DNA from 4 places in the Agrobacterium sp. genome. Region 1 is predicted to be linked to each of the others. Evidence: predicted binding sites of a transcription regulator. Region 1 holds the regulator's gene; each other region holds the start of a gene.
What was found. The regulator PhoB, encoded in region 1, activates phosphate uptake and scavenging genes when phosphate is short. The targets are predictions, from matches to a motif close to TGTCATNNANCTGTCAT.

Region 2: AC5I5B_RS08275 (LTA synthase family protein) is a predicted target of PhoB. The motif match lies at 2,293-2,309, and genes of this name have one in related genera.
Region 3: AC5I5B_RS17425 (esterase-like activity of phytase family protein) is a predicted target of PhoB. The motif match lies at 2,528-2,544, and genes of this name have one in related genera.
Region 4: AC5I5B_RS23795 (alkaline phosphatase) is a predicted target of PhoB. The motif match lies at 2,968-2,984, and genes of this name have one in related genera.

The regions. Positions count from the first base shown of each region.
Region 1 covers NZ_JCABZP010000014.1:366,475-373,629, reverse strand. Annotated here, with positions in the region: gene argF (ornithine carbamoyltransferase) at 1-828, opposite strand, end outside; gene AC5I5B_RS13530 (aspartate aminotransferase family protein) at 885-2,084, opposite strand; gene AC5I5B_RS13525 (GcrA family cell cycle regulator) at 2,516-3,049, shown strand; gene phoB (phosphate regulon transcriptional regulator PhoB) at 3,364-4,047, opposite strand; gene phoU (phosphate signaling complex protein PhoU) at 4,078-4,803, opposite strand; gene pstB (phosphate ABC transporter ATP-binding protein PstB) at 4,900-5,715, opposite strand; gene pstA (phosphate ABC transporter permease PstA) at 5,730-7,052, opposite strand; gene pstC (phosphate ABC transporter permease subunit PstC) at 7,049-7,155, opposite strand, start outside.
Region 2 covers NZ_JCABZP010000010.1:341,448-348,602, reverse strand. Annotated here, with positions in the region: gene AC5I5B_RS08280 (DUF1003 domain-containing protein) at 1-177, opposite strand, end outside; gene AC5I5B_RS08275 (LTA synthase family protein) at 294-2,234, opposite strand; gene AC5I5B_RS08270 (NAD+ synthase) at 2,457-4,136, shown strand; gene AC5I5B_RS08265 (glyoxalase superfamily protein) at 4,330-4,707, opposite strand; gene AC5I5B_RS08260 (TolB family protein) at 4,900-5,727, shown strand; cobalamin riboswitch at 5,791-5,973, shown strand; gene bluB (5,6-dimethylbenzimidazole synthase) at 6,051-6,767, shown strand; gene AC5I5B_RS08250 (DUF2865 domain-containing protein) at 6,949-7,155, opposite strand, start outside.
Region 3 covers NZ_JCABZP010000014.1:1,153,107-1,160,261, forward strand. Annotated here, with positions in the region: gene lon (endopeptidase La) at 1-1,679, shown strand, start outside; gene hupB (DNA-binding protein HupB) at 1,969-2,244, shown strand; gene AC5I5B_RS17425 (esterase-like activity of phytase family protein) at 2,595-4,793, shown strand; gene AC5I5B_RS17430 (hypothetical protein) at 5,001-5,138, opposite strand; gene AC5I5B_RS17435 (helix-turn-helix domain-containing protein) at 5,603-6,412, shown strand; gene AC5I5B_RS17440 (hypothetical protein) at 6,537-6,809, shown strand; gene AC5I5B_RS17445 (hypothetical protein) at 6,806-7,021, shown strand.
Region 4 covers NZ_JCABZP010000020.1:178,721-185,875, reverse strand. Annotated here, with positions in the region: gene purU (formyltetrahydrofolate deformylase) at 1-785, shown strand, start outside; gene AC5I5B_RS23805 (MFS transporter) at 883-2,109, opposite strand; gene AC5I5B_RS23800 (TetR/AcrR family transcriptional regulator) at 2,231-2,824, shown strand; gene AC5I5B_RS23795 (alkaline phosphatase) at 3,035-4,789, shown strand; gene AC5I5B_RS23790 (hypothetical protein) at 4,905-5,369, shown strand; gene AC5I5B_RS23785 (ABC transporter ATP-binding protein) at 5,374-6,063, shown strand; gene AC5I5B_RS23780 (ABC transporter permease) at 6,060-7,155, shown strand, end outside.

The sequences.
Region 1 (7,155 bases):
GATCACGGCATCCGTCACTTCTTCACCGCGATGGGCCGGCAGGCAATGCATGAACAGCGCGTCTTTTTCCGCCTTGGCCATCAGGGCTTCGTTGACTTGATAGGGCTGGAAGATGTTGTGGCCGCGCGCCTTGTGTTCCTGGTTCATGGAAACCCAGGTATCGGTGACGACGCAATCGGCCCCGGCCACGGCCTTGTCGGCATCGTGGCACAACATGATCTCGCCGCCATTGTTGCGGGCCCAGTTCAGGAACTTGTCATGGGGTTCGGAACCCATCGGCACCGCCATTGTCATGCGGTAACCGAAGCGGGCCGAGCCTTCCACGAAGGAATGCAGGACGTTGTTGCCGTCACCCGTCCAGGCAATGGTCTTGCCTTTGACCGGGCCGCGATGTTCCTCGAAGGTCATGATGTCAGCCATGATCTGGCAGGGATGCGTGTCGTCAGTCAGGGCGTTTATAACTGGCACGGTTGCGTGCTCGGCAAGCTCCAGCAGGCGCGAATGATCCGTCGTGCGGATCATGATGGCGTCGACATAACGCGACAGCACCTTGGCCGTATCGCCGATCGTTTCGGCACGACCGAGCTGCATTTCAGTACCGGAGAGGAAAAGCGTCTCGCCACCAAGCTGGCGCATGCCGACATCAAAGGAGACGCGGGTGCGGGTGGAGGGCTTTTCGAAGATCATTGCCAGCATCTTGCCGGCAAGCGGCTTTTCCGCCGTTCCGGCCTTGGTTGCGGCCTTGCGCGCGCGGGCATCGTCGAGAATTGCCCGCAGGTCCTGCGAGCTGACGGCCGACAGGTCAAGAAAATGTTTAGGTGAAGCCATTTCAAACGTCCCATGCTCGCGAGCCTCCGGGAAGAGGCCCGCCCTTTATTGTTTCCTCAGGCGATTTTTGCCTGTTTCGCTGTCAGGGAAGCGGCGGCCGCTTCCACGCGTGCCAGCCCCTCACGGGCTTCTTCCGCCGTGGTAACGAGCGGCGGCAGGAGACGGATGACGTTGTCGCCCGCGGGCACGCCGAGCAGATGCTCGCCGCGCATGGCCTGCAGCAGTTCGCCCGACGGGACCTTCGCCTTGATGCCGAGAAGCAGGCCTTCGCCGCGAATTTCCTCGATGACATCAGGATAACGATCCTTCAGCGAAGCAAGGCCCTGGCGGAAGACCAGCGCGACATCACGGACCTTCTCCAGAAAGCCCTCGGAGAGGACGACATCGAGCACGGCATTGCCCACAGCCATGGCCAGCGGGTTGCCGCCATAGGTGGTGCCGTGCACGCCCGCCGTCATGCCGGAAGCGGCATCCGCCGTCGCAAGGCATGCGCCGAGCGGGAAACCGCCGCCGATACCCTTGGCCACCGCCATGATATCGGGCGCGACACCCGTCTGCTCATAGGCAAACAGCTTGCCCGTGCGGCCGACGCCGGTCTGGACCTCATCGAAAATCAGCAGCATGCCATGCTCATCGCAGAGCGACCGCAGCAGCTGCAGGAATTCCTTGCTGGGCGCACGGATGCCGCCCTCGCCCTGAATGGGCTCGATCAGAAGTGCAGCCGTCTCGGCCGTGATGGCGGCTTTCAGCGCATCAACGTCACCGAAGGGCACCTGGTCGAAACCTTCGACCTTGGGACCGAAACCTTCGAGATATTTCTGCTGGCCGCCGGCGGCGATCGTCGCCAGCGTACGCCCATGAAAGGCGCCTTCGAAGGTGATGATCCGGAACTTTTCCGGATGCCCCTTGGAATAATGATAACGGCGCGCGGTCTTGATCGCGCATTCCAGCGCTTCCGCACCGGAATTGGTGAAGAAGACCTTGTCTGCGAAGGTCGCTTCCGTCAGGCGCTTGGCGAGCTTTTCCTGGCCCGGCACTTCATAAAGGTTCGAGACGTGCCAGACCTTCTCGGCCTGGGTCTTGATCGCTTCCACGAGGTGCGGATGGGCGTGGCCCAGCGAATTGACCGCTACGCCGGCCGCAAAATCCAGATATCGTTCGCCGCTCTCCGTGAACAGCCAGACGCCCTCGCCTCGCTCGAAGCGCAGGGGGGCTCTTGCAAACGTATCGAACAATGGCGCGGCGGCTTCGGCCATGGCTGTATCACTCCTTGCGCGGATGCGCTGTCAGACGGTTGTCAATAGGCTCTGAGGGTTATCCCTCGCCTGAAAATCAAAAATGCCGCCTCGCGGCGGCAGGGGCACTATTGTCACTTCGCCTGCCGATGTCAACAAAAGTCCGTATTTCCCGGGCTTCTCAAGCCCTAGTAGGTGGCGGCCTGCGAGGCCCAAGGTGTTGCCTTTCAGACTCAACTCGCCAGCAAGTTGGGGAAAACCGGAAAATCGATTCGAGATGATTCCCGTGACTCTTGCCACGGAGTCTGCGTGGCACTAGGTTAATCGCTAATTACTAGACTGCATTGCGGCGGAACTAGTCACCAAAAATCCGGCAGAAACCACGCTCGCGGCACGCCCGCGAGACGGAGAAGGATTCTGCCGACATTATACGCGACGAGCGGAGAAGCGGCATGAACTGGACAGACGAACGAGTCGAGAAACTCAAGAAATTATGGTCCGAGGGCCTTAGCGCCAGCCAGATTGCAGCGCAGCTCGGCGGCGTCAGCCGTAATGCCGTGATCGGCAAGGTCCATCGCCTCAATCTGCCGGGACGCGTCAAGGCTGGCGGCCCGGTCACTTCGGCGCGCTCTGCGCCCAAGCGCACCGCTGCACCTGCCCCACGCGCGACGACCTTTGCAGGCCGCGTCAATGCGGCGCCGGCGCGGATCCTCACCCGTTCCAACGCGGCAACCGCGCTGAATGAGGAGATCGACATCGAGACCGCACAGGTTCTTGATTACGTTCCTTCCAAAAACGTGGTCTCGCCGATTTCCCGTCGCCTGACGCTGACGGAACTGACGGAGCGCACCTGCAAGTGGCCGGTCGGCGATCCGCTGAAGGATGATTTCCATTTCTGCGGTTGTGAAGCGCTGGAATCTTCGCCCTATTGCAAGTTCCATGCGAAACTCGCCTATCAGCCGGTAAGCGAGCGCCGCAAGGCTTGAGTGTTGCGGCACGCATTCGACACTCAAAAACTACGGGCCTTCGGGCCCGTTTTTTTATGACAAAGTTCAGGCGGTTCCGGGGTCAACTCACCAGCGAAGCGCCGAACCCTATCCCCCATCGCTGTCGAACCCGACCCACAATCCCGATTGAGCGGGCGGGATTTCAGCCAATTGTCCGTCATCCCATCAAGAAGGATGAAGCCGTCGTGTTTGGGGACGTCCAAAAACCGAAAGGCCCGACACCATTCCGGTTTCGGGCCTTTCGGTTTTTGGCGGGATGTTGCCCCGAGTGTAACTCGTCGGTCGAGTCTTGCTCAGGCTTCCATCGAATATCCGGCGCCGCGCACGGTACGGATGACATCCTGCATATGCGAAAAATTGAGCGCTTTGCGCAGGCGTCCGACATGCACGTCGACGGTGCGCTCATCCACATAGATATCGTGACCCCACACGCCATCCAGCAATTGCGAGCGGGAGAAAACCCGGCCTGGAGAGGTCATCAGGAATTCCAGCAGGCGGAACTCCGTCGGGCCGAGGCGCACTTCGCGGCTCTTGCGGTGAACGCGATGGGTCTCGCGATCCAGCTCGATATCACCGCATTTCAGCACCGAGGAGAGAACCTCGGGACGGGCCCGGCGCAGCATGGCCTTGACCCGGGCCATGAGTTCTGGCGTCGAAAACGGCTTGACGACATAGTCGTCGGCGCCGGTGGCAAGGCCGCGAACCCGTTCGCTTTCTTCGCCGCGCGCCGTCAGCATGATGATGGGCAGGCGTTCTGTTTCCGGCCGCATTCTGAGCCGACGGCACAGTTCTATACCGGAAACGCCGGGAAGCATCCAATCCAGGATAAGAAGGTCCGGAATACGTTCCTGCAGCCTGATTTCTGCTTCGTCTCCACGGGGTATCGTGTCGACGTCATATCCCTCAGCCTCGAGATTGTAACGAAGGAGGACGCTCAGCGCTTCCTCGTCTTCCACAACTGCAATCTTGGGCACCATATGCTAACTCCGCAAGCCGCTGCTCGTCTGTTACTCGGTCACCGAACCGAGCGTGTTGGAACTGTCGTCCTTCGGACGCTCACCTTCCGGCTGGCTGCCGGTGGTCATGTAATAGATCGTCTCGGCGATATTGGTGGCGTGGTCGCCGATACGCTCGATGTTCTTGGCGCAGAACAGAAGATGCGTGCAGGTGGTGATGTTGCGCGGATCTTCCATCATGTAGGTCAGAAGCTCACGGAAGAGCGACGTATACATGGCGTCGATTTCCTCATCGCGCTCGCGGATGGCATTGGCCTTCTCGGCGGAACGCGTGGAATAGACGTCGAGGACTTCCTTGAGCTGCACCAGCGCAAGCTCCGACAGGTGCTCTATGCCGCGGGCGAGCTTGCGCGGTACACCGGTTCCGGCAACCGCGATCACACGCTTGGCAGTGTTCTTGCCAAGGTCGCCAACGCGTTCAAGGTCGCCGGCAATACGCAGCGTGCCGATGATCTCGCGAAGGTCGGCCGCCATCGGCTGGCGTCTGGCGATGGTGACGATGGCCTTGTCGCCGATCTCGCGCTCGGAATGATCGAGGATCGCGTCATCGGAAATGACCTTCTGAGCGAGCGCGGCGTCGGAATTGACGAGCGCACGCACGGCATCGGCGCACATCTGTTCCGCGAGACCGCCCATTTCGGCGATGCGGCGCGTCAGGAATTTCAGTTCGTCGTCATAGGCCGACAGGATATGCGAATGGGTCGTTGTCTGTGTCATGGTCTAGTCCTCCGGCTTGGCCTGCATGCGCGTACCCGGAAGCGGGCACGGCAGAGGCACCAGTCTTGTTCGGTTTCGATAAAGCGCCGGCCGGGATCAGCCGAAGCGGCCCATGATGTAGTCCTGCGTGCGCTGGTCGTCCGGATTGGTGAACATCTTGTCGGTTTCGTTTTCTTCGACAAGATGACCAAGGTGGAACATGGCAGTGCGCTGGGAAACACGCGCCGCCTGCTGCATGGAGTGCGTGACGATGACGATCGTGTAATTGGTACGCAGCTCGTGGATCAATTCCTCGACCTTTGCGGTCGCGATCGGGTCCAGCGCCGAGCAGGGCTCGTCCATCAGGATCACTTCCGGGCTGACGGCAACCGCGCGCGCGATGCACAGGCGCTGCTGCTGACCGCCGGAAAGGCCGGTGCCGGACTCCAGCAGGCGATCCTTCACTTCGTTCCAGAGACCCGCCTTCTGCAGGCTGTGCTCGACGATCTGGTCCATATCCGCCTTGTTGCGGGCAAGGCCGTGGATACGCGGGCCATAGGCGATGTTCTCGTAGATCGACTTCGGGAAGGGGTTCGGCTTCTGGAACACCATGCCGACGCGGGCGCGCAATTCCACGACGTCGATCGCCTGATCGTAGATATCGTCGGTATCGAGCGTGATCTTGCCGGTGACCCGGCAACCGTCGATCGTGTCGTTCATACGGTTCAGGGTGCGCAGGAAGGTGGATTTACCGCAGCCGGACGGGCCGATAAGCGCGGTCACCGTATTTTCCCGAACGTTGAGGTTCACGTCGTAAAGCGCGCGCTTTTCGCCGTAATAAACCGAAACGTCCTTGCCGATCATCTTGTATGAGACTTCATTCATTTTCTTGTCCAGCGCCTTTTCAACTGCTGCTTCCGACAACATGTTCATTGCTCAATCTCCCTCTACCAGCGCCGCTCGAAGCGGCGACGCAACAGGATTGCGCCAACATTCATGACGATGAGGAACAAAAGCAGGATGATGATAGCGCCGGATGTCCTTTCGACAAAGGCGCGCTCGGCTTCGTTCGCCCACATGTAAATCTGCACCGGCAGGGCCGTGGACGGATCCATAGGCGTTGTCGGGTAATTCGCAACGAATGCCACCATGCCGATCAGGAGCAGCGGCGCCGTTTCGCCCAGCGCGTGGGCGAGACCGATGATGGTGCCGGTCAGAATGCCGGGCATGGCGAGCGGCAGCACATGGTGGAAGATCGTCTGCATCTTGGAAGCGCCGAGGCCGAGGGCTGCGGCGCGGATAGACGGCGGCACGGCTTTCAGGGCAGCGCGGGTCGCGATGATGATCGTCGGCAGGGTCATCAGCGTCAGGACAAGACCGCCGACCAGCGAAGCCGAGCGCGGAAAGCCCATGAAGTTGATGAAGACGGAGAGGCCGAGCAGACCGTAAACGATCGAAGGAACAGCCGCGAGATTGTTGATATTCACCTCGATAAGATCCGTCAGACGGTTCTTCGGGGCGAATTCCTCGAGATAGATCGACGCCGCGACGCCGATCGGCAATGACAGCACCAGCACGATCAGCATCATGTAGAAGGAACCGATCAGCGCCACGCCGACACCCGCCGCTTCCGGACGGCTCGAAGCGCCGTTGACGAAAATGCCGGTGTTGAAATGTTTGCCGAGCTGGCCGCTTTCGGCGAGCTGGTTCATCCAGCCGAGCTGCTGGTTCGAGATACGGCGATTGGCTTCATCGGCGGTCATATCGACCTGGCCCTTGAAGGCGCTGTCGACGTCGCCCGAGGCCAGGAGCGTGACCGTGCGCGTGGTGCCGATGACGGCGGGATCGGCGACGACGATGTCGCGAAGCTGCGTGCGCACGCTGTCGGAGATCAAGAGGTTGACGGCACGAAGACCGGCGCGGTCCGTCGGCGCAACACCAAGGACCTTGGCGACCGCGTCACGGGCAACAACGGGATAATTGGCCGTCATCAGCTTTGCCGGATTGGTGGCGCGCTCATTTTTCGGATCGATGATCTGTTCGGAAAACTCGACCGGAACGGTGATCATCGTCTGCTGGAAGGCGGTGTAACCCTTGGAAACCACCGAGAAAAGCAGCAGGAAGAGAAAGATGAGGCCGAAGGAAATCGCTGCCATGCCGTAAGCACGGAAGCGGCGTTCGGCGGCATAACGGCGCTTGATGCCGATATCACGGCGCGTGGCCCTGTTCGCGGCGTTCGCGCCGGCTGCGGGAGAGACGATGTCGGTCATTCATATTGCTCCCGGTATTTGCGCACGATGTAAAGCGCGTAGATATTCAGGCAAAGCGTGATGGCGAAAAGCGTGATGCCGAGCGCAAAGGCGACCAGCGTCT
Region 2 (7,155 bases), on a different contig from region 1:
GGCGATATTGTCGGCCAGCCTGTCGCCGAGGCTGGCGCCGGCGGAAAATTCCGCGTTGATGTCGCTCGAAACCAGCTTTTTCTGGTGCGAGAGTTCGAGAATACGCTGCTCCACCTCGCCGATTTCGCGGGAGGAGCGCTTGAAGTGCGAAACGATATAGTCGGAGATATCTGACACGGTGTTTCTCCGGTTCTGATGGGGCGATGCGGATGTTTCCCGAGATAAACCCGCATGGCGGTGGAATTCAAACGATTTCCACCACCATGCGGTTCAGGCGTCCCCGCCGAAAACCATCAGACCGACGGCGCGCCCTCATGCAGCCAGTTGAAACCGGGGAAGAAGCGCTCGCGGCCATATTGCTGGCCGAACATCATGTCGAACTGCAGCAGGCGGTAATCGCGCACCACGTCGGGAATGGAATTGGGCGCGATCGACCAGTCGGGCAGGGCCTTGCCGTCGGTCGCCACCAGCATATGCCGGTCGATGACGGAGAAGGCCTTCTGCACCTCGCCGAGCGTGCCGGTATAGAAGGGATCGGAGAAGCCGGCCGTCTTCAGCACATGATAGGGCAGAAGCGCCGGGCTGATGGTGCCGATATTCTTGCGCACGCCCTTCTTGGAGGACCAGACGACGAGCGGTGTCTCGTGTTCCTTCTTCATCACCTCCAGCGGCGCACGGCGGCTTGCCACCATGCCCGGCATGTAACCGCTTTCCACGAAGGTCTGGCCGAGCGGCGGCAGGTGATCGCCGAAGAGGACGATGATGGTTTCACGGTCGCGTTTTTTTGCCCAGCGCATCAGTTTCAGCAGCGCTTCATCGGCTTCCGCCACCCCTTGCGAATAGGTGGCAAGCGCCTGCGAGGCGGAGGCGGAGAGATCACCTTCGACGCCGATGGTGTTTTCGGCGTAACGGGTGGCCTCGTAAGGACCGTGTCCCTGCAGGGTGACGGCGAAGAGGAAAAGCGGGTTCTGCGTCCGGTCCGCCGTCGCCATGATCTCATCCATCAGCGCATCGTCGGAGGCGAAGTTGCCGCGTTTTTCCATGGCCGGCAGCGTCTCTTCCGAGCGGAATTCCTCGAAGCCGAAATTCCTGTAGACCTGCTTGCGGTTCCAGAACCATTCCTGGAACGGATGCATGGCGATGGCGGAATAGCCTTCGCCGCGGAAGAAACTGGCGAGCGAGGGCACAGGGCGGCGAATATATTGCTGGTAGGGAATGCTGCCATAGGGCAGGAAGGCGTTGGAAAAGCCGGTCAGCGCCTCGAATTCCACATTCGCCGTCATGCCGCCGAACTCGGGCGAAAAGACGTTGCCCGACTGTTTGGCGCGGATGGTCGGCATCGGATCGGCCGAGAGCTTCACGTTTTCGAGCCGCGCCGGGTCCCAGAGCGATTCGCTCATCAGCATGATGACGTCAGGGTAGTCGCCCTTGTTGGCGGCGAAGGCGGCGGGTTCGGACGTCAGGTCGGCGATGCTGTTTTCACCGTAACCCTGTGGCGCCGAGACATTGGCCATCGGAATATTGAAGGCGAAGGCCATCAGGAAGCCGTTGTGGCGGTAGTTTTCCTGCTGATCCCACATCATGGGTATGATGTTGAGACGGTCACGTGCCCAGGAATAGTGCGAATAGTCCATCAGCGAGGCAAGACTGGCAAGAAGCGGCAGCGCCAGCGCGAGACCAGCCGCGCGTTCACGCCAGCGCAGGACGGGCGAATGGCGGCGCGCCAGCAGCCATAGCGCCACAAGTGCCGCAATGGCGGCGCAGATGCCAAGCCCGAGCAGCACGGCCGTCAAGGGCTGTGCTTTCAGCATGGTCGGCAGAAGCTCGAGGATCTGCCGGCCGAACAGCAGGTCGGAGGGGTAAAGCGGATCGGAAAGATAGGTCTGTTTCTGCGCGGAGATCAGCCCGGTCATCGCGCAGAGCGGTGCAATGGCGATCAGCGACAGGTAACGCCGGCCAAGGATGGCATCCAGCGCCACGAGAAGGGCGAGCACGGCGGCAATGGTGGTCATGCCGGGGCGTGCGGATGAGGTGAGGAAAGCACCGACATCCGTGAGCGAACCGCGGGCGATCCACTCCAGCACCACAACGAGCACAACGGATGCGACCGTCAGATTGGCAAGCGTATAGGCCGTGCCCGAAAGCTTCGAAAGGCTCCTAATCCCTGCAGGCGAAAAGACAAAACCAGCCTTTTCGGAAGCCGTTGTTTTTGGCGCCGAATGTCTCAAACCCATACTCCGGTATTTCAGGCGGCACGGCCGATCCGGGGAGGTGAATCGGGTGTCGCAAAAGTGTCATGTAACTGTCACATAAGCGCGATGAACGCGACATGAACTTTGCGCAGCCTGGCCGGTGCGGCGATAACCTTAGCGTGAACGCGCGCGCCCGATGCGTAACGGGCGCCGCCATGCAATTGCCGCGTTGCGGAGCGGGCACGGGCGCGGTATTGAAAAGCCATGAGCGACAGACACGATATCCAGAACCATCTCCGGATTGCCGTCGGGCAGTTCAATCCCACTGTTGGCGACGTGGCGGGCAATCTCGCCAAGGCGCGCGAGGCTAGGGCCGATGCGGCAACGCAGGGCGCAGACCTTCTGCTTCTGACCGAACTCTTCATTTCAGGCTATCCGCCTGAAGATCTGGTGCTGAAGCCGGCTTTCCTGAAAGCATGCCTGAAAGCGGTGGAAGAACTGGCGGCGGAGACCGCCGATGGCGGACCGGGCGTCGTTATCGGTTTTCCGCGACAGGGCGAGACGGGACGACACAATTCCGTGGCGCTTCTGGATGGCGGCAAGATCATCGCGCTGCGCGACAAGATAGACCTGCCGAATTACGGTGAATTCGACGAAAAACGTGTTTTCTCCGAGGGTTCGATTTCCGGTCCCTATAATTTCCGTGGGGTCAGGATCGGTATTCCGATCTGCGAGGAAATCTGGAACGATATGGGTGTCTGCGAGACGCTCTCCGAAAGCGGGGCGGAAATCCTGCTGGTGCCGAACGGTTCGCCCTATTATCGCGGCAAGCTGGATGTGCGCCATCAGGTGGCGCTCAGGCAGGTGATCGAAAGCGGCCTGCCGCTCGTTTTCGCCAACCAGCTGGGCGGGCAGGACGAGCTGGTATTCGATGGCGCAAGCTTCGGTTTCAATGCCGACAAGACGCTTGCCTTCCAGATGAGCCAGTTCGAGGCCACACTTGCCGTCACCGACTGGAAACGCATGGCAGATGGCTGGCGCTGCGAAAGCGGGCCTTTCTCGAAGATTCCCGAAGGTGAGGAAGCGGATTACCGCGCCTGCATGCTGGGCTTCCGTGATTACGTCAACAAGAACGGCTTCAAGAGCGTGGTTCTCGGCCTTTCCGGCGGCATCGATTCGGCGATCTGTGCCGCCCTTGCCGTCGATGCGCTGGGCGAGGAGCGGGTGCGCTGCATCATGCTGCCTTACCGTTATACCTCGGAAGAATCGCTGAAGGACGCGGCCGATTGCGCCAGGGCGCTGGGCTGCCGCTACGATATCGTGCCGATCGTGGAACCGGTGGAAGGGTTCCTCTCGGCGCTGTCCGATCTCTTCGAGGGCACGGAAGAGGGCATTACCGAGGAAAACCTGCAGAGCCGCACGCGCGGCACCATCCTGATGGCCGTCTCGAACAAGTTCGGCTCGATGGTGGTGACGACGGGCAACAAGTCTGAGATGTCAGTGGGTTACGCCACGCTCTACGGCGACATGAATGGCGGTTTCAACCCCATCAAGGACCTCTACAAGATGCAGGTCTATGCCATTTCCAGCTGGCGCAACGCCCATGTTCCGCCGGGTGCTCTCGGCCCTTCCGGCGAGGTGATCCCCGCCAATATCATTTCCAAGGCCCCGTCGGCCGAATTGCGTCCCAACCAGACCGACCAGGATTCGCTGCCGCCCTATCCGGTGCTCGACGATATTCTGGAATGCCTTGTCGAGAAGGAAATGTCGGTCGAGGAGATTCTCGCACGCGGCCATGATGTGGCCACCGTGCACCGGGTGGAGCATCTGCTTTATCTCGCCGAATACAAGCGCCGGCAATCGGCTCCGGGTGTTAAGATCACCAAGAAGAACTTCGGCCGTGACCGGCGTTATCCGATCACCAACCGGTTCCGGGATCGGTGATTGAGGGCGCGCGCCATTGATTTCTGGCGGGTGAGTTAAGTGCCTTTCTCCGTCATCCTCGCCCTTGAGGCGAGGATCCATGCGCGGTTGAGATTGTGGGTCCTCGGGTCAAGCCCGAGGATGACGTCGCGTGTGAGGAGCTTTTTGACAACGCATAAACGGCGCGGAGAACACCCCGCGCCGCTCGCTCATCTCAAATAACCTGCCCCACATCGATACGGTTGCCATCGGGGTCTTCAAAGACGAAGGCGCGCAGGCCGTAATCCTTGTCCTGCAGGCCCTTGATGATGCGCAAGCCCTGGCTCTTGCAGAGCGCGTGCAGCGCATCGACATCGCTCACCATCATATGGGCCACGTTGAAGGGCGCTGCCTTGTGCGTGGGCTGCAATGTCAGATGCAGCTCGGCATTGCCCTGTTTCAGGATCATGAAGCCGACGGGGTTGCCGTTTTCGAAGGTCTTTTCAAAGCCCAGCACGCCAACGTAAAAATCATGGGCCGTTTCGATATTTTTGACAGGAAGCATTGCGGCGATCCGGCCGAAGCGGATGCCGTGATCGGCGATGGTATTCATCGCGGAACCTCGGATCTGGGAGAAACGGGAAGCGGCGCGGACGGTGCCGGAGCGCTGGCGTTTTTTCCGGTTTGAATTTGCAGGACGGTGCCTGCCGCCCTAGGATCATAATCGAGGCGATGGCGGATGCAAACGGAATGTCTGCATTGCCCAGCGCTTTGAACGAGAACACGGACACGCCCGGGAGGCAGAATGCGCAGTTCCATCGAAATCTTCAACATCCGCACCCGGCAGATGCGTGTGGTGTGGCAGACGCCTGATCTCTTTGAAGCGCCGAACTGGTCGCCGGATGGGAAATATCTGCTGTTGAACAGCGAAGGCCTGCTTTATCGCCTGTCTCTTTCCGGTGATATTGCGCCGGAAAAGGTCGATACCGGCTTTGCCACGCTGTGCAATAACGATCACGGCATTTCGCCTGACGGGTCACTCTATGCCATTTCCGACAAGGTGGAATTCGGCAAGAGCGCCATCTATCTCATGGCCTCCGTGGGCGGCGCGCCACGGCTGATGACGAAAAACCTTCCCTCCTACTGGCATGGCTGGTCGCCGGACGGGAAGAGCTTCGCCTATTGCGGCATTCGCGATCAGGTCTTCGATATCTACTCCATGGATATAGAAAGCGGCGTCGAGACGCGGTTGACCCATGGCGAAGGTCGCAATGACGGGCCGGATTATTCGCCTGACGGTGCGTGGATCTATTTCAATTCCAGCCGCACCGGGCGGATGCAGATCTGGCGCGTACGGGTGGATGGCTCCGCCGTCGAGCGCATCACCGACAGCCCCTATGGCGACTGGTTTCCGCACCCGTCTCCGAAGGGAGACAAGGTGGTGTTCGTCTCCTATGACGGCGACGTTTTCGACCATCCGCGCGATCTTGATGTGCGGGTGCGGCTGATGGGTATGGATGGTGGTAATGCCGAGACGCTGTTTGAGCTTTTCGGCGGGCAGGGAACGATGAACTCGCCTAACTGGTCACCTGAGGGGGACGAGTTCGCCTATGTCAGGTATTTCCCGGTGTAATGGGGGAGGCAGGCCACATTGCCGCACCACCGGCAGAATACTTGCATTCGCAAACTTTTTTGCCCATAGCTTCCTTTGTCAGGTGCCCGCCCTTGCGGCGGGAGAATCGGGAATCCGGTGAAAGCCCGGAACGTGCCCAGCGCTGTGAGGCGGACGCTCTTTTTTAGAAGCCACTGAAGCAATTCGGGAAGGCGAAAAGGGCGGATGAAGCCAAGTCAGAAGACCGGCCTGACGGGATAGACCGAACCGCGCGGACGGCGGCAGGTTGTTGTCGAGGTGGGGTGTATGTTTGCGCCCGGCCTTCGCATTGTTGGGGATAAACGATGCCAGCCGATCCGTCCGTGAGCAATCCGCCCGGCGCCAGTTCTTTCGATCATGCGCTGTCACCCGCCCGCCCGTTTTCCGGTGAGGAGCGCGAGGCGATTTACCGCGCCATTGAAACCCGTCGTGACGTGCGCGATCAGTTCCTGTCCGATCCGCTGCCGGATGATCTGGTGGAGCGTCTCCTGAAGGCGGCCCATTCGGCACCCTCGGTCGGTTTCATGCAGCCGTGGAATTTTACCCTCATCACCGATGGCGCGATCCGTCAGGCGGCCTTTGTGGCCTTCAGCCGCGCCAATGAGGAGGCGGCGGCGATGTTCGAGGGCGAGCAACAGGCTCTCTACCGGAGCTTGAAACTTGAAGGCATCCGCAAGGCCCCGCTCAGCATCTGCGTCACCTGCGATCCCACGCGCGGCGGCAAGGTGGTGCTGGGCCGCACCCATAATCCGCGCACGGATGTCTATTCCACCGTCTGCGCCATCCAGAATCTCTGGCTCGCAGCCCGCGCCGAAGGCATCGGCGTCGGCTGGGTCAGCATTTTCCACGATAGCGACATTCGCACCATTCTCGGTATTCCCGACCACATCGAAATCGTCGCCTGGCTCTGCGTCGGCCGTGTCGATGCGCTCTATACCGAGCCGGAACTGGCGGTGAAAGGCTGGCGGCAGCGCGTGCCGTTGGAGGAGCTTGTGTTCCGCAACCGCTGGGGCGGGGTGTAAGACAGATAAAAGTTCTGCGAGGGAAGCGGGGCGTTGCTGCTTGTTCTTCTCCCCGGCGGGGAGAAGATGGCCCGAAGGGTCAGATGAGGGGGCAAGCTCTCAGCATATCTCTACCGTAGCCCTCTCATCCCGCTGCCGCGGACTGAAGAAACAAGCGGCGTCCGCTCGCTCCACGACGGCTTCACTGCTGCGGCTGTATACCCTTCAATGCCGGGTTCTTCAGGTCGATCCGGCCTGTCTGGTCCGGCAGAAATTTGGGGCCAATGACGCGCACTTTCGTATCGTTCGGGTCATAGTCGCGTTCGGGAACGGGTTGTTCCGGCGGCTTGGCGGCCTGCTGCTGCTCGGCGGGTTTGGGGGCGGCCTTGTCACCTTGCGGTGAGGGGAT
Region 3 (7,155 bases), 790 kb from region 1:
AGGACGGCCGTGACGAGATGGCCGAACTGGAAGAGCGCATCGCCAAGACCAAGCTTTCCAAGGAGGCCAAGGAAAAGGCCGAAGCGGAAATGAAGAAGCTTCGCCAGATGAGCCCGATGTCCGCGGAAGCGACCGTCGTGCGCAACTATCTGGATTGGCTGCTCGGTCTGCCCTGGGGCAAGAAGTCGAAGGTCAAGGTTGACCTCAACGCGGCCGAGAAAATCCTCGATCAGGATCATTTCGGTCTCGACAAGGTCAAGGAACGCATCGTCGAATATCTGGCCGTGCAGGCGCGCGCCTCGAAGATTCGCGGCCCCATCCTGTGCCTCGTCGGCCCTCCCGGCGTCGGCAAGACCTCGCTCGCCAAGTCGATCGCCAAGGCGACCGGCCGCGAATATGTGCGCATGGCGCTGGGCGGCGTGCGTGACGAGGCGGAAATCCGCGGTCACCGCCGTACCTATATCGGCTCCATGCCTGGCAAGATCGTGCAGTCAATGAAGAAGGCCAAGAAGTCCAATCCGCTCTTCCTGCTCGACGAGATCGACAAGATGGGCATGGATTTCCGTGGCGATCCGTCTTCCGCACTGCTGGAGGTTCTCGATCCGGAACAGAACTCCACCTTCATGGACCACTATCTTGAAGTGGAATACGACCTGTCCGACGTGATGTTCGTGACCACGGCCAACACGCTGAACATTCCGGGTCCCCTGATGGACCGTATGGAAGTGATCCGCATCGCCGGCTACACCGAAGACGAAAAGCGCGAAATCGCCAAGCGTCACCTGTTGCCGAAGGCGATCAAGGAACATGCCCTGCGTCCGGAAGAGTTCTCGGTCAGCGATGACGCTCTGATGATCGTGATCCAGCAGTACACCCGCGAGGCGGGCGTGCGCAGCTTCGAGCGCGAGTTGATGAAGCTTGCGCGAAAGGCCGTGACCGAGATCATCAAGGGCAAGGTCAAGTCCGTGGAAGTCACAGCAGCCAACGTTCCGGATTATCTGGGCGTTCCGCGGTTCCGCCACGGCGAAGCCGAGCGTGAGGATCAGGTTGGTGTTGTCACCGGTCTGGCATGGACGGAAGTCGGCGGTGAGTTGCTCACCATCGAAGGCGTGATGATGCCGGGCAAGGGCCGCATGACGGTCACCGGCAACCTCAAGGAAGTGATGAAGGAATCCATTTCGGCAGCGGCATCCTATGTCCGCTCGCGCGCCGTGGACTTCGGCATCGAACCGCCGCGTTTCGACAAGAGCGACATCCACGTTCACGTTCCGGAAGGGGCAACCCCGAAGGACGGACCGTCCGCCGGTGTTGCCATGGCAACCGCCATCGTCTCCATCATGACCGGCATTCCGGTCTCCAAGGATGTTGCGATGACGGGCGAGATCACGCTTCGTGGTCGCGTGCTGCCGATCGGCGGCCTGAAGGAAAAGCTGCTCGCAGCCCTTCGCGGCGGCATCAAGAAGGTACTGATCCCGGAAGAGAACGCCAAGGATCTGGCGGAGATTCCGGACAATGTGAAGAACGAGATGGAAATCATCCCGGTTTCGCGCATGGGCGAGGTCATCAGGCACGCCCTTCTGCGCCAGCCGGAGCCCATCGAGTGGGACGGCAGCATCGAGACGCCTGTTATCGCTACGGTCGAAGGCGTCGACGACGGCAGCCAGACCATCGCACATTGATACGTGCTTCGTCGCGAGGGGCGGGAATCGCCTTTCGCGACGGGTGCTGCATAGATTCAATATGTTAGGTGTCGGAAGGCGCATTCTGCGCTCAGCTCCGGGCAAGTGATGCGAATTTGGCACGAATATGTGGAAGGCCGGCAGAAATGTCGGCCTTTTTTGTGAAAAAAATCGCAGACCCCTTGTTTTTCAGGCGATTCCAGCGCTTTTGGGTTGCTGCGCGCGGATGCAAACGTATTCTGCGCCGGCTTAATTTGAGTCGTTTCAAACCATTGAAAGGGGTGGAAACATGAACAAGAACGAGCTCGTCTCTGCTGTTGCCGAAAAGGCTGGTCTCACGAAGGCAGATGCTGCTTCCGCTGTTGATGCCGTATTCGAAACCGTACAGAGCGAACTGAAGAACGGTGGCGACATTCGCCTCGCTGGCTTCGGCAGCTTCTCCGTTAGCCGCCGTGAAGCCTCCAAGGGCCGTAACCCTTCTACGGGTGCTGAAGTCGATATCCCGGCTCGCAACGTACCGAAGTTTTCCGCAGGCAAGGGCCTGAAGGACGCCGTCAACTCGTAAGGTTTCCGGAAAGCCGCAACGCCCGGCGGCGGGCGGGCGGCTTTTCAGGTTCACGAGGAAACATGTTTTGACGCGCTGACGCCATCATGCCGGCCCAAAACCGGGCGGTTTTTCGAAATGCTTTTCGGACAGCCTGGTTCTCAATCCGGCAGGATGTAAACGAAAGTAGGGAGCGCGCCTGTGCAGCCTCCATCCGGTCACACGGTGCTCCGATACGCGGAATGTGCGCAGAAACAAGAAAGCCCGGTCTCCATGGCCGGGCTTTTTGATTCCCGACAGGAAATGTCATGCCACTGTCATGTCTTTGACGCAGAAGCCATGGGGTATTTCTGGACCCAAGGGGGATTAAAATGGCGTTCCGATTTTCTCAAATGGCCTTGACCGCTGCTCTGCTCACGTCCGTGGCCTTGCCGGCCGCTGCCGAGCCGGTTTTCAACCGCATCGCGTCTTTCCCGGTGGCGAAAAACCTTCCCGCGGACAAGGACGCCAAGTCCGTCACCTCGGCTGAAATCATCACCGCCAGTGAAGACGGCAAGACGCTGATCTATTCGGACAGCCCGCTCGGCGGCATCGGTTTCATCGACATCACCGACGCGAAGGCCCCCAAGGCCGGCGGCGCATTGCTGCTGGAAGGCGAGCCGACCTCTGTTGCCGTTGCTGGCCTTAAGGTTCTCGCCGGCGTCAATACGTCGGAAAACCGCGCCAACCCGTCCGGCAAGCTGGTGACAGTCGATATTGCCACGAAGAAGATCGAGGCAAGCTGTGATCTCGGCGGCCAGCCCGATTCCGTCGCCGTTTCCCCTGATAAAACCTTTGCCGCCATCGCGATCGAAAACGAGCGTGATGAAGATGTGAACGAAGGCGCACTGCCGCAGATGCCCGCCGGCTATTTGGTAACGGTCGGCCTGAAGGACGGCGTGGCCGACTGCGCGACGCTGAAGAAGATTGACGTTACCGGTCTCGCCGAAATTTCCCCTGAGGATCCGGAGCCGGAATTCGTCTCGATCAACGCCAATGGCGAGATCGCTCTGACGCTGCAGGAAAACAACCATATCGTCATCATCGATGGCAAGACCGGCACGGTGAAGACGCATTTCTCCGTCGGCAAGGTTGATCTGGAAGGCGTCGACACGAAGACCGACGGTCAGCTGAAATTCACCGACAAGCAGGAAGGCCGCAAGCGCGAGCCGGACGCTGTAAAGTGGCTGGACAATGACCGTATCGTCATCGCCAATGAAGGCGACTGGCAGGGCGGTTCGCGCGGCTTCACCATTTTCGACAAGACCGGCAAGCTTCTCTATGAAGCCGGTGCTTCGCTCGAGCGCGCGGTTGCCGCCATCGGCCACTATCCGGAAAAGCGCTCCAAGGCCAAGGGCATTGAGCCCGAAGGTCTGGAAGCGGCGACCTTCGATGGCCAGAAGTATTTCTTCGTGCTTGCCGAGCGCGCTTCGGTGGTCGCCGTCTACAAGGATACCGGTGCGGAGCCGCAGCTGACGCAGCTCCTGCCTTCGGGCGTCTCGCCGGAAGGCGCCGTCGCCATTCCGTCGCGCAATCTCCTTGCTACGGCCAATGAGGTCGATCTGATCGAAGACGGCGGTGTCCGCTCGCATGTCATGCTTTATGAGCGCGCCGAAGGCCAGCCTGCCTATCCGCAGCTCGTTTCCGCCACCGTCGACGGCGCGCCGATCGGCTGGGGCGCTCTTTCCGGCCTGGTCGGCGATGCTGAGAAGCCCGGCATTCTCTATGCCGTCTCCGACTCGGTCTATGGCAACCAGCCGTCGATCTTCACCATCGACGCCACGAAGAAGCCTGCCACCATCACCAGCGTGCTGCGCGTCAAGCGTGACGGCATTGCTGTTCAGAAGCTCGACATCGAAGGCATCACGCTTGATGGCAAGGGCGGTTTCTGGCTGGCCTCTGAAGGCGACAGCGCCAAGCTTGTTCCGCACGCGCTCTATAACGTCAACGCCAAGGGCGAAATCAAGGCCGAGATCGCTCTGCCGAAGGAACTCCTTTCCGGCGATACCCGCTTCGGTTTCGAAGGCGTGACCATGATCGGCAAGGGCGACGACGCCACGCTGTGGATGGCTGTGCAACGCGAGTGGGGCACGGATGAGAAGGGCTTCGTCAAGCTCGTCTCCTACAATCCGAAGTCCAAGGAGTGGGGCACCGTGCGTTATCCGCTCGACAAGACCGAGGCAGGCTGGATTGGCCTTTCCGAAATCACCGCGCAGGGCGACTATGTCTATATCGTCGAGCGCGACAACCAGATCGGCGACAAGGCCAAGATCAAGAAGCTCTACCGCGTTGCGATCGCGGATCTGAAGCCGGGCAAGATCGGCGGCGAACTGCCGCTGGTGGCCAAGCAGGAAGCCCATGACTTCCTGCCCGACCTCAAGGCCCAGACCAACGGCTACGTCGTTGACAAGCTGGAAGGCTTCACCTTCGACAAGGCTGGAACGGCCTATGCCGTGACCGACAATGACGGCGTGGACGATTCTTCCGGCGAGACGCTGTTCTTCACCGTCAACATGAAGGCGATCAACTGATCGAGCCGAAAGGCGCTGTAAATGAGAAAAGCCGGGCTATGCCCGGCTTTTTTGTGCGGCGAGGGCCCCCCGGGCCGGGTTCCCCGATTTTGCGCGATTCCTGGCGATGGCTAGCTATTGAAATCAGCATTGCCGCTTGGATATCGGATTGTGGAGGATTTCGTCCGGAGACCGTCCGGGAAAATACTGCGGGTCGACCGTAACGGATCACCGCCCCATGGAATTTTTGCTTTTGGGAGTATCTTGTTTTTCTGAGTCCTGCTGGACCCAGCGGAAAAAAATATAAACAGGCAGCGCAATAAGCGCGAGTGTTACAAACGCGTCGATCGACATGGTTTCATCCATCAGTTCAACCGTTCATCATGAAACGGTGCGCAAACAATGCCCGAAATCTCTTTAAAAAGTCTGAATCCGCTTATTTTTCGGTATGTTACACGGTGGCACAGGGATTCGGTGAAGCTGTCGGAATCCGAAACGGACGTATCGATTTGGAATAGATGAGGGCTGGAAAACGATTCCGGTGGTTCCGGGCTCGGATTGATACGCCCAGCGACGAGATGCGGGGCAGGGCCGGCTGATTCCAGATGCGGAAAATGCAGGACAAAAGACCGCGCCAGCTGAAGAACATTCAGCTCATAACATGTGAATTTGAGAAATTTGGAAAATGGTGGGCGATGAGAACCCACCAGTACGCAGCAATCCCAAACACATAGCCGGACTTGAGACAAATACAAATGTTGAGCAAATTCAACGTTTCGTAATTTTGAGTGTCTCGCGTTTTCAGGCGCCGTTCATGGGGTTGTCGAGCCATGAACGACAAGCCTGAGCTTCCCTCCCAAAAAGACTTCGCCGTCGCGTACAAAGCGATTGCTCTGGCACGTGGGTTGTCGGGCGATGCTAAGACTGTGGGCGCGGTTATCCTCTCGCACTTCAATGCGAGGACAGGCCAGTGCGACCCCGGAACTGACCGCCTGATGGCTCGGGCTGGTGTCAGCAAACGAACGGTCGTGAATGCCACCAATGAGCTTCACGCACGCGGTTTGATTGTGAAGATACACCACGGTGGGAATGGTTTCCGTTCTCGATACCAGCCGAACTGGGTCGGCTTCCGGCAGCTTGTTGCTGACTTTGAAAGCGGCGAGAATGACGACGAGGTAGTGCAAGAACGTGCATCTACTCGGTGCAATAACGTGCACTTAGACAGTGCAAATCCGTGCACCCTAACTCATATAAGAAACTCACCTAAGAAACTCACTGATAGCGACGGTGCTATCGGATACGTCCGTTCCAAGCGTTCGGAAGACAAGCCGGCGTCAGTGGATGCCGAGAGGGTGAATGGGCTTGTGAGGGGCAGCTTGCGGCGGCCTCGCAATCCCTATCGATTGCCATCATCGGTTGCAGCAGCCACAGCGGCGGCGTCTGATCGCCTTGCCGCGCAAATCGATAGTTTGAGCGAAACCATGCGGACGATGCTGGCCGCAGCCGTTGATGAGGCGATGCGGCAGGCGGCGGTTATCGAGGAACAGAAGCGGCAAGGCGCTGGCCTGCCGTACCTGATCGACCGTGTTCAATCCAATTCATGGCGGTCCCGCAATGGCTCGGTGGCTCACGATGCATGATTTGCGCCGCATTCGAGGGCCGCCGCGACGGGGAGGGGCGGGTCAAAAGTCAGACGCCCTCCCGACCGCACACCGGCGTCATCCCTTACTTTGTTCAAAGTCGAAATTGGAGAGAAAAAGCCACATGAAAATCACCAACAACACATGCGATCATCCAGCATTGCCGGCAGCTCGCCGCGACGCCTGCGATGAAATTATCACCGGCGCTGCTCGGATCATCGTCCATGAAGTCGGCATCACGGTCCCGCAAATGGTGGATCGCATGCTGACTTTCGCGGCCGCGCAGAGTTGCGCTACAGATGGCCGTGCGGCCGCGTCTGCTGCGTTCCGTGCAATCGCGGAGCAAATCGACAACGGCATCTTCGCCGCCGTCGAGCCGAAAGGCCCGGTTCAATGAAACGCAAGCTCGGCCAAAAAGTGAGTGGCGGGTTCGAATTGCCAAGCTTCAACGGCAAAATTCCTCCTGTCATCCGGGTTGTCGATGACGCTCTTGCCGTCGCGGGATGGTCGAGGGGTGCGCGCCGCAAGATGCTGAACGCTCTCAAATGCGGTGGCGCTGATCAATCGATTGTGGATTTGTTGGAGGATGAGACTTGCGCAAATCAGTGACGTGGCGTATTTCGGAATCACGGTATGCGGAACGCTGCCTAGAAATCGGTTCCCCCGGTTTCGTCTGGCCCCTTGGTTATGCTCAGCGCTAGCCGAACCAGTCGCAATTCAAATCGCACCTTGAGTGCGTGATG
Region 4 (7,155 bases), on a different contig from region 1:
GTTCGCAATTCACCGACCAGGAGACGGGCCGCTTTTTCATGCGGTTGAGCTTCGTTTCCGAACAGGGATCGGGACGCGATGCGCTGCTCGACGGCTTTGGTCCCGTCGCGGCCGATTTCGATATGGACTATGATATTCATGACCTTTCGCGAAAGACGAAGGTCGTGATCATGGTCTCGCGCTTCGGTCATTGTCTCAACGATCTGCTGTATCGCTCCCGCATCGGCGCGCTGCCGGTCGAGATCGTCGCGGTGATTTCCAATCACCTCGATTACCAGAAGCAGGTGGTGAACGAGGATATTCCCTTTCACCACATTCGCGTCACGCCGGAAACGAAGCCCGAGGCGGAAGCCGCGATCCTGCAGGTGGTGCGGGATACCGGAGCGGAGCTTGTGGTGCTTGCGCGCTACATGCAGGTCCTGTCGGACCGGCTGTGTCAGGAAATGTCTGGCCGCATCATCAACATCCATCATTCTTTCCTGCCATCTTTCAAGGGCGCCAACCCTTATAAACAGGCTTATGAACGCGGGGTGAGGCTGATCGGCGCGACCGCCCATTACGTCACCGCCGATCTCGATGAAGGGCCGATCATCGAGCAGGATACGATCCGCGTAACCCATGCCCAAAGCGCGATGGACTATGTCAGCCTGGGTCGGGATGTGGAAAGCCAGGTTCTTGCGCGGGCCATCCACGCCCATATTCATCACCGGGTCTTCCTGAATGGAAACAGGACGGTTGTCTTTCCCGCGTCTCCCGGGGAGCATGTGTCCGAGCGCATGGGCTGAATGCCGGCTCATGCGGAACCGTGATTTGCGTCCGTCGTCAGTGGCTCGTTGTCATGCCGTCCTGCCAGTGAACGAGGCGGACTACGAGTGAGGGTTGTTATTCTGCGGGCTGCGCCACGGTCTCCGCGCCGGATCTTTCGCGATCTCCCGAGAGGCTGCGCTGACCGAGCGTGATGATGGCAACGGTCGAAAGGCTTGCGGCAACTGACACCCAGAAACCGTTATCCGGGCCGAAATTATCGATGACCCAGCCGGAGATGAAGGCGCCGAGCGCCATGCCGATACCGATGCCGGTCATCACCCAGGTCACGCCTTCCGTCAGCATCGATTCAGGCACCCGGCGCTCGATCAGGCCGAATGAGGTGATGAAGATCGGGGAGATTGCAACGCCGCTGAGGAAAACGGCAAAAGCCAGAAGGGCAACGGAGGTGCTGGCGGCAAGCAGCGGCAGAGCGGTGAGTGCAAGCACGCTGACGGCGATCAGCAGTTGCCGTTGCAGCGGCATTTTGGGATTGAGCGCGCCGAGAATGAGGCCGACGACGAAGGACCCGATGGCATAGACGCCGATGACGAGACTGGCGGCTTCCGGTTGGCCAAGTTCCTTGGTGATTGCGACGGCGCTTACCTCGGCAGTGGCGAAAGTGGAGCCGACAAAGATCAGCGCAAGCGTGATGATCTGGACCGGGCGCAGGGAGATGGCCGAACGCTGCCGGCGACCGCTTTCAACCGGGCGTACCTTGGGCTCGGTCGAACGTTGCAGAAGGAAAGCGAAGGTGCCGAGCGCCAGGAAGGTGGTGCTGATCATCATGCCCGCTTCCGGAAAGAGCGAGACTGCCAGGCCGACGGAAAGCGAGGCGCCGGAAATGTAGACGAGTTCGTCTGCGGCGGATTCAAAGGCGAATGCGGTGTTCAGTTCCGGCCGGTCGCGGAAGATTTCCGTCCAGCGGGCGCGCATCATGGCCGGAATGCTCGGCATGGCGGCGGCGAGGAAGGCGGAAAGGAACAGCGTCCAGGCCGGCCATTTCTGGTTTGTCGCGATAATCAGCGCCGCAAAGGCGATGACCGAGACGATGGTGGCGGGGATGAGGACCTTGCTCTGCCCCTTGCGATCCACCAGCCGGGAGATTTGTGGGGAGACGGCGGCATTGGTCAGCGCAAAGGTTGCGGAGACGGCGCCGGCCAGCCAATATTCGCCATGGGTTTGCGAAAGCATGGCGACGATGCCGATCGGGGCCATGGCAATGGGAAGGCGGGCGAAGAAACCGGCGGCGGAAAAGCCTTTTGCGCCTGGAGCCCGGAAAATTTCTCTGTATGGATTAGCCATCGGGATGCACCTTGTTCAGAGGGTGTCCACCACATACATACGTGGCGTATGTGAATGAGATAATTGCATACGGTGCGTATGTCAACTAATATACGCGTCGTATGTGGAAAATGGAGAAAAAATGCGCAAACCTCGCAGTGAAATGATTGCTGAGACGCGGACGAAGCTTCTGGCTGCCGGCCGCAAGGCCTTTGGCAGCATCGGTTATGCGGAGGCGTCGATGGATGACTTCACCGCCGAGGCCGGTCTCACCCGCGGCGCGCTCTATCACCATTTTGGCGATAAAAAAGGCCTGCTGTTGGCGGTGGTGGCCGAAATCGACGCGGAAATGACGAAGAGGCTCTGTGACATCTCCTCGAGGGCCGAGTCCCTGTGGGAGGGTTTTGTCGAGGAAAATCTCGGTTATGTGCGCATGGCTCTCGAACCGGAAATCCAGCGGATCATGTTTCGTGACGGGCCGGCGGTGCTCGGCGATCCGTCGCGCTGGCCAAATGCAAACGGCTGCATCTCGGCAGTCGCGCGAAGCCTCGATGCCCTGAAGGATGAAGGCACTATCGGCGATATCGATGCGGAGGCATGCGCCCGTTTCATCAACGCGGCAAGCAGCGCCGCCGCCCAGTGGATCGCCAATTCCGACGACCCCGAAATGACCTCGAAACGGGCCGTGGGAAGCTTCCGGGCCTTTCTGGAGGGATTGCGGATCAGGAAAGACTGATCCGGGGCTTTACGCGGTTGCCCATGCGCGCCGGGCAGCCCGATCATTCGGTCCACAGCATATCCTGCATTCGCCCGACAGGAGGACGGCGTGCTGAAACCGTCCCCCGCGAATTTCCCATGAGCCCGGATATGCTGCCTGCAAGTCATGCAACTGTCATATCGCGGGTCTAGGAGAAAGTGTGGTTTTCACACGTTTCGCGAGGGGAATATGCGCAAAATCGTTGCTGCTTTGGTCGCCACGACCTTTCTTGCCGGCGCCGTTCAGGCTGCCGAGGTTTATCCGCTTGATCGTGCTACGATCCTGACCGGTTCGCCGTTCGATTTCAAAGTCGAGTTCGCTTCCGTCGTAAAGCCGGAAGACGTCAAGATCACCGTCAACGGCCAGGATTACAAGGCCGCTCTCGGCAAGGATGCGGAGTTCGTCGCCGAAGAAAAGAACAAGGACAAGGTCCTTGGTTCGGCCGTCATCCTGCGTGGGGTCACGCTCGCCAGCGCCGGTGACTACAAGGTCGAAGTTTCTGCCGGTTCCGAAACCAAGACGATCACCTGGACCGTTTATGGCACGCCGGCCCAGGCAAAAGCCAAGAACGTCATCTTCCTGATCGCCGACGGCCTGTCCGTCGCTCACCGCACTGCTGCCCGCATCATGTCCAAGGGCATGACCGAGGGTAAGGCCAATGGCCGCCTCAACATGGATGATGTGCCGCCGGTCGCCTTCATCGGCACCTCCGCCACCGACGCTGTCGCCACCGACAGCGCCAACACCATGTCAGCCTACATGACCGGTCACAAGACCGCCGTGAACGCCATTGGCGTTTATGCCGACCGTACCCCGGCCTCGCTCGACGATCCGAAGGTCGAAACGATCGCGGAAGCCCTGCGCCGCCAGACCAAGAAGTCGATCGGCATCATCTCGACCGCCGAACTGCAGGACGCCACGCCGGCTGCCGTCGTTGCCCACACCCGCAAGCGCGGCGACAAGGCCGACATCAACGGCATGCTGTTCGACGTGAAGCCGGATGTCCTCCTCGGCGGCGGCTCCGCTTATTTCCTGCCGCAGGCGACGGCGGGTTCCAAGCGCAAGGATGACAAGGACTATATCGCTTTGTTCAAGGAAGCTGGCTACACGCTGGCGACCAGCAAGGCGGAACTCGCCACGGCCGCCGGCACCAACACCGGCAAGATCCTCGGCCTGTTCCACACCGGCAACATGGACACAGCGCTCGACCGCGAGTTCCTCAAGAAGGGCACCACGGCGAAGTTCCCGGATCAGCCGGGCCTCGTTGAAATGACCAAGGTTGCGCTCGGCGAACTGTCGAAGAACCCGGACGGCTTCTTCCTGATGGTCGAAGCTGCCAACGTCGACAAGATGTCCCATCCGCTTGACTGGGATCGCGCTGTCGTCGACACGATCGAATTCGACAAGGCCGTCGGTGTCGCCCGTGAATTCGCCGCGAAGAACCCCGATACGCTGATCGTCGTCACCGGCGACCATACGCATGGCGTTTCCATCATCGGCACCGTCGATGATGACAAGCCGGGTACCGAAATGCGCGAAAAGGTCGGCACCTATGCCGAGGCCGGCTTCCCGAACTATGAAGACAAGGACGGTGACGGTTATCCTGACAGGGTCGACGTTTCCCGTCGTCTGTTCCTGAACGCCAATAACGGTCCTGACCATTACGAGACCTTCCGTCCGAAGCTTGATGGCCCGTTCACACCGGCCGTCCAGAACGAAAAGAAGGAATATGTCGCCAACGAGCAGTACAAGGACGTTCCCGGTGCTGTGTTCGTACCCGGCATCATTCCGAAAAGCTCGGATAGCGGCGTCCACGCAGTGGATGACGTCGTTCTGCAGGCTGAAGGCCCCGGCGCTGAAGGCTTCCGTGGCTACATGGAACAGAGCGACGTCTACAAGGGTCTCGCCGAAGCTTTCGCACTTGGCGCCAAGCAGACCAACTAAGATATGAATGTTGTGAGGGCACGCCGCTATCGCGTGCCCTCACAATAGTTTCAGGTCTTTCATCGTCCATTCTGACGACGGACGATGGCAGACCTTTTCAAGAAGGAGAATGGTCATGAGCAAGGCTGATCGGGCGCACTTCAACCGTCGCCAGACCCTGGGTCTCATTGCCGGTCTACCGCTGCTGGCCGCCGGCACGCGCGCGCAGGCGAACAGCGACATCACCTTCGACGAACTCTATGGCAAGGTCAGCGTCCTCGGACTGGAGTTTTCCGAAAAGGTCAAGCAGTTGAACGGCAAGGAGATCGCCATGCGCGGTTTCATGGCGCCGCCGCTGAAGGCCGAAGCGCAGTTTTTCGTGCTGACCGAAATCCCCATGTCGATCTGCCCCTTCTGCTCCACGGATGCAGATTGGCCGGACAACATCGTCGTCGTTTATCTCGGCGAAAAACAGACTTTTACCCAGCCGAGCCAGACAATCGAAGTGCGCGGCACGCTGGAAACGGGTTCCTGGACCGATCCGGATACCGGCTTTGTCAGCCTGCTGCGCATCCGCCAGGCAGAATACGCGACGGTTTGAGACCATGCTGTCCCTGAAGATAGATGATCTTGCCGTATCCTTTCCCGGTTTGTCAGCGCCGGTTCTCGTTCTCGACGGTCTGGAAATCGCTGCCGGTAGCCGCGTTGCGCTGACGGGTGGTTCCGGCTCGGGCAAAAGCACCCTGATCAACATCATCGCCGGCCTTGAGCGTGTTCAGGCCGGCCGCGTTGTCTGGGGAGAAGAGAACATTGCGGATTTGCCCGAGGGTCGCCGCGATCGCTGGCGCGCCGCCAATATCGGCCTCGTCATGCAGGAGTTTCATCTTTTTCCCGGCTTGTCCGCGCTGGATAATATCCTGCTGCCCGCCCGCCTGTCGCGTGCGGCAAATGCGGACCTCATGAAGCGCGCGGAATCCCTGTTTGCGACTGTCGGCCTCAAACGCCCGGGGCAGCACGTTGAGACCATGTCGCGCGGTGAAATGCAGCGTGTCGCTATCGCCCGTGCGCTGCTGCGCAGTCCCGGCGTCATCATTGCCGACGAACCGACCGCAAGCCTCGATCTCGAAAGCGGCGAGGCTGTCGGTGATCTCCTGCTTTCCGTTGCGGCCAGCACCGGCAGCACGCTTATCGTCGCCAGCCATGACCAGCATCTTATCGGCCGCCTCGACCGGCGTCTCACCCTCAGCGGCGGCCGTATCGTCGCCGATACCGAGCGGAAGGAGATTGCGGCATGATCGGTTTCATCCTTGCCGACCTGCGCCGTCTTTGGCTGGGTGGCATCGTCGTGGTTCTCCTGGTTGCGCTTGCCACCGCGCTTGGCGTTGCGGTCACGCTGCAGGAGCGTTCGCTGCGTCTCGGCAGCGCCCGTGCCGCCGATAAATTCGATCTCGTTATCGGCGCGGCCGGCAGCGAAACCCAGTTGATCCTTTCCTCCATTTTTCTGCAGGCCGCACCGCTGCCGCTTGTGGACGGCGCTGTTCTGACGAAGCTCGCCGCCGATCCGCGCGTTGCCTGGGCGGCACCTGTCGGGTTTGGCGATTCCTTTGCCGGATACCCGATAGTCGGCACGACGATGAGCCTCGTCAGCAACACGACATCAGGTTTTGCCGAGGGCAGGATGTTCGCGCTGGAAGGCGAAGCCATACTCGGGGCTGCCGTCGATCTGTCTCTCGGTGCTGAGATCAAGCCGATGCACGGCACCGCCGAGACCGGCGGCCACACCCATACCGAGATCGCCTATAAAGTCGTTGGCAAATTGCAGCCCACCGGCACGCCCTGGGATCGCGCCATTCTCGTGCCGATACAGGCCGTGTGGCACGTCCATGGTCTCGGTCATGATCATGGCCATGATGAAGGGCATGAGGATGGCCATGCGGGCGCGCATGATGAAGAACATCACCACGGGGACGGTCACGATCACGCCCATGAAGGCGAAGAACATCACGAAGATGGTGATACGCATGCCGAAGGCGAGGCGGATCATGCCGAAGCCGCTATTCAGCTGGTGGTCTCGCAGCGACAAAAGCATGCTTTGGCCCTCGGCCCAGCCACTTCGGCGCATGTGGAGTCTGACCATCAAGGCGGCATCGATGCGGATGCGCCAATCGTGGAGACTTTCGGCGAGGGCACGCCCGGCCTGCCGGCCATTCTCGTCAAGCCCAAAACGATCGCCGACGCCTATCGCCTGCGGCAGGAATACCGGACCGGTAATACGCTTGGCGTTTTCCCGGGCGAAGTTCTGACGGGTCTCTATGCGACGCTCGGCGATGCCAAGATGGTGCTGAGCGCGGTTGCCGCCGGTTCGCAGGGGTTGGTGGCGGCGGCGC